One region of the Labrys okinawensis genome, then DNA from elsewhere that is predicted to be linked to it. Evidence: predicted binding sites of a transcription regulator. Region 1 holds the regulator's gene; the other holds the start of a gene.

Evidence for each region. Region 1 encodes PhoB, which activates phosphate uptake and scavenging genes when phosphate is short. Its sites were predicted from a motif close to TGTCATNNANCTGTCAT; they were not measured.
Region 2: ACMDCR_RS30635 (alkaline phosphatase) is a predicted target of PhoB. The motif match lies at 1,998-2,014, and genes of this name have one in related genera.

The regions. Positions count from the first base shown of each region.
Region 1 is NZ_CP178864.1:1,378,417-1,382,837, forward strand. Features, by position in the region: gene ACMDCR_RS06610 (YciI family protein) at 1-147, shown strand, start outside; gene ACMDCR_RS06615 (RNA polymerase sigma factor) at 163-1,395, shown strand; gene phoB (phosphate regulon transcriptional regulator PhoB) at 1,466-2,167, opposite strand; gene phoU (phosphate signaling complex protein PhoU) at 2,183-2,902, opposite strand; gene pstB (phosphate ABC transporter ATP-binding protein PstB) at 2,964-3,776, opposite strand; gene pstA (phosphate ABC transporter permease PstA) at 3,785-4,421, opposite strand, start outside.
Region 2 is NZ_CP178864.1:6,602,861-6,607,281, forward strand. Features, by position in the region: gene ACMDCR_RS30630 (L,D-transpeptidase family protein) at 1-1,524, opposite strand, end outside; gene ACMDCR_RS30635 (alkaline phosphatase) at 2,072-3,844, shown strand; gene ACMDCR_RS30640 (hypothetical protein) at 4,001-4,421, shown strand, end outside.

The DNA.
Region 1 (4,421 bases):
TTTGCTGAGACCAAGGAGCAATTAGCTGGCTATTATCTCATTGATGTGGCCGATCTCGATACGGCCCTGAACTGGGCCTCTCGCTGCCCGGGCGCCGGCGCAGGCTCGGTCGAGGTACGCCCCATCTGGCCGATGGACGAGTATTAAGCGGCCCGACAGGCCGTGCCGCCCTCCGCCTCAAGCCTTGCCGAAAGCGTCGCCCGGCGAAGCTATGGCAAGCTGGTCGCCTTTCTGGCGGCACGCTCCGGCGACGTGGCCGGGGCGGAGGACGCGCTCGCCGATGCCTTCGCGGCGGCGCTGGAGCACTGGCCCGCGAGCGGCATCCCCGACAATCCCGAAGCCTGGCTGCTGACATCGGCCCGCCGGCGCCAGATAGACAACGCCCGCAAGACCAGGCTCCGCCTGGAGAAGGCTGACGACGTCACCAGGCAGATCGAGGAACTTGCGATGATCAGGGAGCAGGATCATGTCATTCCTGACGAGCGCCTGCGCCTGATGTTCGCCTGCGCCCATCCGGCGCTCGATGCCACCGTGCGCGCGCCATTGATCCTGCAAACGGTGCTCGGCTTCGATGCCGCCGCGATCGCCAGCGCCTTCCTGATCTCGCCGGCTGCCATGAGTCAGCGGCTGGTCAGGGCCAAGACCAAGATCAGGCAGGCCGGCATTCCCTTTCGCGTGCCCGAGCGCGAAGAACTGCCGGAGCGCCTCGATACCGTGCTGGAGGCGGTCTACGCCGTCTTCGCCGAAGGCTGGGCCGATCCGGAGGGCTCGCGGCCACGTCGGCGCAACCTTGCTGCTGAAGGCATCTGGCTCGGCCGCCTGATCGCCTCGCTGATGCCGGACGAGCCCGAAGTGCTTGGCCTGCTCGCCCTGATGCTGCATGCCGAGGCGCGCCGCGCCGCCCGCCGCAGTCCGGAGGGCGACTTCGTGCCCCTTGCTCAACAGGATACCCTGCTCTGGGACGAGGAGATGATCGAGGAGGCCGAGGCCCTGCTTGCCCGCGCGGTAAAGAGAGGGCAGATCGGCCGTTATCAGCTGGAGGCAGCGCTGCAGTCGGCCCATGCGATCCGGCGCAGGGGCCTGGCGGTGGACTGGGCGGCGATCGTGCAGCTCTACGACGCGCTCGTCCTGCTGACCCAATCCCCGGTCGCCGCCATCAATCGTGCCGTGGCGCTAGCCCATATCGAGGGCACGGAGGCCGCACTGGCGGCGTTCGACGCATTGCTGGAGGACGCTCGCCTTGCAGAGTACCAGCCCTATTGGGCGGCGCGGGCGGACCTGCTGGCACGAGCGAAACGGTTCGACGAGGCGAGGGACGCCTACATGCGTGCGATCGGGCTGGAAAGCGATCCTGCCATCCGTCGCTACCTGCAAGGGAAGATGGGGCAGGTTTAGTTGCAAGTGCCTTTCAGGGGCGCGGACATCGCGACATGCAAGTATGTCGCTGTGATATCCGCGCTCTCAATCAGCCCTGCTTCGAGAAGGTTTCGTCGAAGGAATAGCCGGCGCCGCGTACCGTGCGGATCGGATCGATCTCGCGCGTGCGGTTCATGGCCTTGCGCAGGCGGCCGACATGCACGTCAACGGTGCGCTCGTCGATATAGACGTCGCGGCCCCAGACGCTGTCGAGCAGCTGTTCGCGGGCGAAGACGCGGCCTGGTGCCTGCATCAGGAATTCCAGCAAGCGGAATTCCGTCGGCCCCAGGCGGATCTCGCGATTGCCGCGATGGACGCGCTTGGTCTCGCGGTCGAGCGAGATGTCGCCGGCCTTGAGCAGGGAGGCGACATGATCGGGCTTGGCGCGGCGCAGGAGGGCCCGCACGCGGGCCGAAAGTTCCGGCACGGAAAACGGCTTGACGACATAGTCGTCCGCGCCGGTGGCAAGGCCGCGGACACGCTCGGCCTCCTCGCCACGGGCGGTGAGCATGATCACCGGCAAGCGCTCCGTCTCTGGCCGCATACGGATGCGCCGGCACAATTCGATGCCCGACAGGCCGGGCAGCATCCAGTCCAACAGCACGAGATCGGGGACGCTCTCGCGCAACCGGATCTCGGCATCGTCGCCCCGTGCCACGCTGTCCACCTCATAGCCCTCGGCCTCGAGATTGTAGCGCAGCAGAAGGGTGAGGGCTTCTTCGTCCTCGACTATCAGAACCTTGGGAGGCATAGCCGGTTCCCCTTGTTACTTAGCCGGCACTGGAAGGTCGACGAGAGACGTACTCGTATCCGCCTTCGGACGTTCGCCGGCAGGGGATTCGCCGGTCACCAGATAATGCACGGTCTCGGCGATGTTGGTGGCATGGTCGCCGATGCGCTCGATGTTCTTGGCGCAGAACAGCAGATGTGTGCAGAAGCCGATATTGCGCGGATCTTCCATCATATAGGTCAGGAGTTCGCGGAAGAGCGAGGTGTACATGGCGTCGATCTCGCCATCCGAACGCCAGACCGAGAGTGCTTCCTCGACATTGCGCTGGGCGAAGGAGTCCAGAACCTGCTTGAGCTGCTCGAGTACGAGGTCGGCCATGTGGTCGAAGCCGCCGAAGAGCTGGTTGGGCTGCATATGGCCCTGGATGGCCACGACGCGTTTGGCGACGTTCTTGCCGAGATCGCCGATGCGCTCGAGGTCGTTGGCGACCCGCAGGGCCGAGACGATCTCGCGCAGGTCCAGCGCCAGCGGCTGGCGCTTGGCGATGATCAGGATGGCGCGTTCCTCGACCTGGCGCTGCAACTTGTCGATCGAGGCGTCGAGATCGATCACCGCCTTCGCGCGCTGGCTGTCGCGCTTGAGCAGAGCTTCCACACTGTCGGCCACGCTCTTTTCGGCAAGGCCACCCATTTCTGCGATCATGTTGCGCAACTCGCGCAATTCCTGATCGAAGGACGTAACGATGTGATCGGACATGCCGTTCTCCAAATTCCTTGTCGCCGCCGTCTATGTGCCGGCTTGAATGCCTGCCCGGGGATCAGCCGAAACGGCCGGTGATGTAATCCTGCGTGCGGCTGTCATTCGGGTTGGTGAAAATCTTGTTCGTCGCCCCGATCTCGATGAGGTCTCCGAGATAGAAGAAAGCGGTGGTGTCGGCGCTGCGCGCCGCCTGCTGCATGTTGTGGGTCACGATCACGATGGTGAAGTCGCGCTTCAATTCGTCGATCAGTTCCTCGATCTTGGCGGTCGAGATCGGGTCGAGTGCCGAGGTCGGTTCGTCGAGAAGCACTACTTCCGGCTTCACCGCGATGGTGCGGGCGATGCACAGGCGCTGCTGCTGCCCGCCGGACATGCCGAGCGCCGAGGCGTTGAGGCGGTCCTTCACTTCGTTCCACAAGGCTGCCTTGGTCAGGCACCATTCGACGCGCTGGTCCATCTCGGCCTTGGAAATGTTCTCATGCAGCCGGACGCCGAAGGAGATATTATCATAGATCGACATCGGGAAGGGCGTCGGCTTTTGGAACACCATGCCGACGCGGGCGCGCAGCACCGCCGGATCGATCTCCTTGCCGATGACATTCTGGCCGTCGAGCATGACCTTTCCCTCGGCGCGCTGGCCGGGATATAGATCATACATGCGGTTTAGCACACGCAGCAGCGTGGACTTGCCGCAGCCCGAGGGGCCGATCATCGCGGTGACCTGACGCTCGGCCACGCTCATGTTGATCTTCTTCAGCGCATGCTTCTCGCCGTAATAGAAGTCGAGGTTTTCGACCTTCAGCTTGACGGGAGCGTTGGGATCGGCAACCGGGCGGTCGGAAACCGCGATCGAGGCGTTGGGTGAGGACATGGGAGCACTCATTTCTTGGGAGCGAGCACGACGCGGGTGATGATGTTCAGGGCCAGCACGCCGATGGTGATGAGGAGGGCGCCGGCCCAGGCGATCGAGACCTGGTTGGGATCGGGGCTCTGGGCGAAGAGGTTGATCGCCAGCGGCAGGCTGGGGAAGGCGCCGCCGAGATCCAGCGTCCAGTTCGAGTTGCCGAAAGCGGTGAAGAGCAGTGGCGCGGTTTCACCGGCGGCGCGGGCCAGCGCCAGCAGGATGCCGGTGATGATCCCGGTGCGGGCCGAGCGCCAGGTGACCGCCATGATCACCTTCCACATCGGCGATCCCAGGGCGAACGCCGCCTCGCGCAGGCTGATAGGCACCAGGGTCAGCATGTCCTCGGTGGTGCGCACCACCACCGGCATGATGATGATGGCGAGCGCAATGATGCCCGCCCAGCCCGAGGACCCGCCCATCGGCACCACGATCATCAGGTAGACGAACACGCCAAGCAGGATGGATGGCGCCGACAGGAGGATGTCGTTGATGAAGCGCACGGCCTCGGCGAACTTGCTGCCGCGGCCTGCCTCGGCGAGGAAGGTGCCGGCCATGATGCCGAGCGGGGCGCCGATCAGGAGGGCGATGAAGACCATGATCAGGCTGCCCACG
Region 2 (4,421 bases), 1.8 Mb from region 1:
CTTGTAGAAGGGCTGCTCGGCGGGCGGGTTGGCAGCAGACGATGGCAGCGCCGCAACCTGATCGGCAGGTGGTGCGACGGACGCAACCACCGGCTTGCCAGGCGTCACCGTCTGGCGAACCAGCTTCTTGCCATTCTTCGACTTGGTCTCGGGCACCGTTCCCGTCTGCACCGGGTCGACCTGCGCCGTCACGGCTGGCTGAGCTGGCTTGGCCGGCTCGCTGGCAAAACCAAGCCAGCTGGCATAGAAGGGCTGGTCATCACCCGCTGGAGCCGCAGCAGCCACCTTCGGGCCAGGCGCGGCGACCTCAGCCGGGACCGGAGCCGCCGCCACGAGGGAGGGTCTGCCGGGCACATCGACGGTCGCCACCGCGGCAGGCTGGGCAGCGGGCAGTTGATCGGCCGGCAATTTGCCGCCCATCAGGCCGGCATAGACGGACTGCTGGCGGGCCGCGACGGCCTTCGGATCGGCAGGTCCCCTAAGCGGACGGCGGGCTATCGCGGCTTCGGACTGCAGCAGTTCCTCGGCCGCCGAATAGGTCACCTGCCGGGCGGCCTGGGCATCGGCGGCGGTGGCCGGCGCGCCATTGTCGTTGAGCGCCACTTCAGTCACGTCGATACTGGAATAGACGAAGGGACGGTCCTTGCCCGGCACGGCCATCTGGTCGACGGAGCGAGCCACGAAGATGGGGTTGGAGCCGCCATCCTGATAGATGTAGTTATAGGCCTTGGTGCCCGAAGAGATCAGCGAGGCGATCTTGGCCTCGTCGTTGCGCTTCTTGTCGTAGACGGCGGCGGCCACGCTCGGACTGGCGGGTGCAATGCCACAGGGCGCACCACCGTCACCGTTGAAGACATAGCGGCCTTTGCAGACATCGGTCTTCACCGACTGCTTGGTCACTTCGAAATTGTCGGAGCCTTCCTTCAGATTCTGCCAGAAGCCGAGATTCGGATTCTTGCGGTTCTTGGCCATGTTCTCGGCCGTCATGTGGAAGGGATAGGACTGCAGCTGGAACGAGCCCTGGCCAGCCTGCAGCGCTTCACGGGCCACGGCATAGATCTCGGCCATCTGCTTGTCGGTCATCGCGAAGCAGCCGCGCGAGGAGCAGGAGCCATGTACCATGATGTCGCCGCCGGCGCGGCCGAGCTGGCGGTCGAAATTGTTGGGATAGCCGACGTCGAAGGACAGGTAATATTTCGAGTTCGGATTGAGCTGGCCCATGCCGACATTATAGAAGCCCTCGGGCACCTGGCGGTCGCCTTCGACCTTCTTGGGGCCTAGCTGGCCGGACCAGCGGCAGATCGGATAGGTCTTGAGCAGGCCATATTTGCCACTCGAGGTCTGCTTCCAGATCTCGAGCTCGGATTCCTTTTTGTACACACGCACGAGGATCGGCGCAGTGCGCGCCATGTCCTTGGCCTGCATTTCGGCCAAGAGCGACGGGGGTACGGGGCTGATGGAGCGAAGGCTGGCCCCGTTCTGATTGGAACAAGCCGCGGCCAGCAACATAATCGGCACAGCCATGGCAATCTTGCGCGTCAACGTGAAGTGAGCGGACATGAACCAGCGAACCCGTGAAAAGTCAGTACTTCAGACGAGAGGACATTTACCGTCAATGGGCAGTCGCCGCAAGTCACGGGCCCATCATGGTTACGCGACATCATGAACAGTGTCTTAACACAACAATGCCTGATTCCGGCGCGCCGCGATAGAGGGGGCGGTCGCTGATATATCGCATGCCCCGTACGAGATGACCAGAAAGGATAAACCTGCCACGGCCGGGTCCTTGTCCTGGCACCATGGCCCCCACACCCCGGAAGGTAAATGGACACCGATACTGTTCTTACTGCAACTTGTGTTTGTATCGTTGACGCTATGTCAAAGAGTATACATATCGGCGATAAAGCGAGCCAAGATTGCCAGTCGAGACAAGTCTTGTCTGGAATGGTTGCAATCACATGTCGTATATCATGCGCGCCTGGCAGAAGCCGGCAGCATGTCATGGATCCGTCACTGCAGGTAGCTATTCCTTGCGAACACAACTTAAGCTTGTGTCATCGAAAGGATCACCATGCGCACGCTTCTCGCCGCCCTTGCCGCTACGACCATGCTGGCCGCGCCAGCGCAGGCCACTAGCATCTATCCGTTGGACCGCGCAACGATCCTCGTCGGCTCGCCCTTCGACTTCAAGGTCGAGTTCGAAGGAAACGTTAAGCAGGATGACGTCCGGGTCACCGTGAACGGCCAGGATTACAAGATAGTCTTCGGCAAGGATGTCGAGTTCGTCGCCTCGGAGAAGGGCAAGGAAGACAAGGACCTCGGTTCCGCCGTCCTGTTGCGTGGCCTCACCATCTCGATCCCCGGCAGCTACAAGGTGGAAGTCTCCGCCGGCAGCCAGGTGAAGAGCGTGACCTGGGACGTCTACGGCACCGCTGCCACCCCCAAGGCAAAGAACATCATCTTCCTGCTCGGCGACGGCCTGTCGGTTGCTCACCGTACAGGCGCCCGCCTGATGTCCAAGGGCATGACCGAGGGCAAGGCCAATGGCCGCCTCAATCTGGACGACCTCGACCACATGGCCTTCATCGGCACTTCGGCGACTGACGCCATCGCCACCGACAGCGCCAACACCATGTCCGCCTATATGACCGGCCATAAGACCGCGGTGAATGCGCTGGGCGTCTATGCCGACCGCACGCCGGGCAGCCTGGATGATCCGAGGGTCGAGACCATCGCCGAAGCCCTGCGCCGTGCCTCCAAGAAGTCGATCGGCGTGGTCTCCACTGCCGAGATCGAGGATGCCACGCCGGCGGCCGTCGTCTCCCATACCCGCAAGCGTGCCGACAAGGCCAACATCGTCGGCATGTTCTACGGCGTCAAACCTGATGTCATCCTGGGCGGGGGTTCCGCCTATTTCCTGCCGCAGGCCACGCCCGGTTCCAAGCGCAAGGATGACAAGGACTATATCCAGCTCTTCAAGGATGCCGGCTACGCCGTGGCTACCGACAAGGATAGCCTCGCGGCCGCCAATGGCACCAACAACAACAAGATCCTCGGCCTCTTCCACACCGGCAACATGGACGTGGCGCTCGACCGCCTGTTCCTGAAGAAGGGTACGGTCTCCAAATTCCCGAACCAGCCTGGCCTCGAAGACATGACCAAGGTCGCCCTCGAGCAGCTTTCCAAGAACCCGGATGGCTTCTTCCTGATGGTGGAAGGTGCCTCGATCGACAAGATGTCCCATCCCATGGACTGGGATCGCTCGCTCTATGAAACCATCGAGTTCGACAAGGTCGTCGGCCTCGCCCGCGAATTCGCCAAGGCCCATCCCGACACGCTCATCGTCGCCACCGGCGATCACACTCATGGCGTGTCGATCATCGGCACCATCGACGACAACAAGCCGGGCACGGAGATGCGCGAGAAGGTCGGCACCTACGCCGAAGCTGGCTTCCCCAATTATGAGGACAAGGATGGCGACGGCTATCCGGACAAGGTGGATGTCTCCAAGCGCCTTGCTGTCTTCTCCAACAACTATCCCGACTATTACGAGACCTTCCGCCCGAAGATGGACGGCCCGTTCGAGCCGGCCATCCAGAACGAGAAGAAGGAATATGTCGCCAACCCAGCCTATAAGGACGTTCCCGGCGCCGTCCTCCGCGAAGGCAACCTGCCGCGCAATGCCGACACCGCCGTCCATGCCGTCGACGACATCGTACTGCAGGCCACCGGTCCCGGCGCCGAGGGCTTCAAAGGCTATATGGAAGAGAGCGACGTTTACAAGGTGCTGGTCGACGCCTTCGCCCTCGGCAACGCCGCACCCCAGAAGGCCCAGATGCAGTAAGCAGGGTCGTGATACGCTCCTCCGGGTGGAAAACTGCCCGGAGGAGTGTGTTATTTGGGAGTTCGTTACTTGCCAAGGCAGGCGGAGGCATTGTCATTCCCGGCCGGGGCCCTCGATAACCGCTCGGGACTGAACGCCATGCGAAAGGACAGCGCCATGACCGAGACCGGCATCTTGCACCGCCGCCGCGTCCTCGGCCTCATCGGCCTTTCGCCTCTCCTCCTCGCCCATGCAGCCCTTGCTGCCTCCGCCGCGCTCACCTTCGACGAGCTCTATGGCAAGATCAGCGTGCTCGGCCTTGAATACTCCGCGAGGGTCAAGGAACTCGCCGGCCAGGAGGTCACCATGAGCGGCTTCATGGCGCCACCGCTGAAAGCCGAGGCCAATTTCTTCGTGCTCACCGAGGTCCCGATGTCGATCTGCCCCTTCTGTTCCTCGGATGCGGACTGGCCCGACAACATCGTGGTCGTCTATCTCGACGAAAAGCAGACCTTCGTGCAGCCAGGCACCCGCATCGAGGTGACCGGTCGCCTGGAGATGGGCTCCTGGACCGATCCCGAGACCGGCTTCCTCAGCC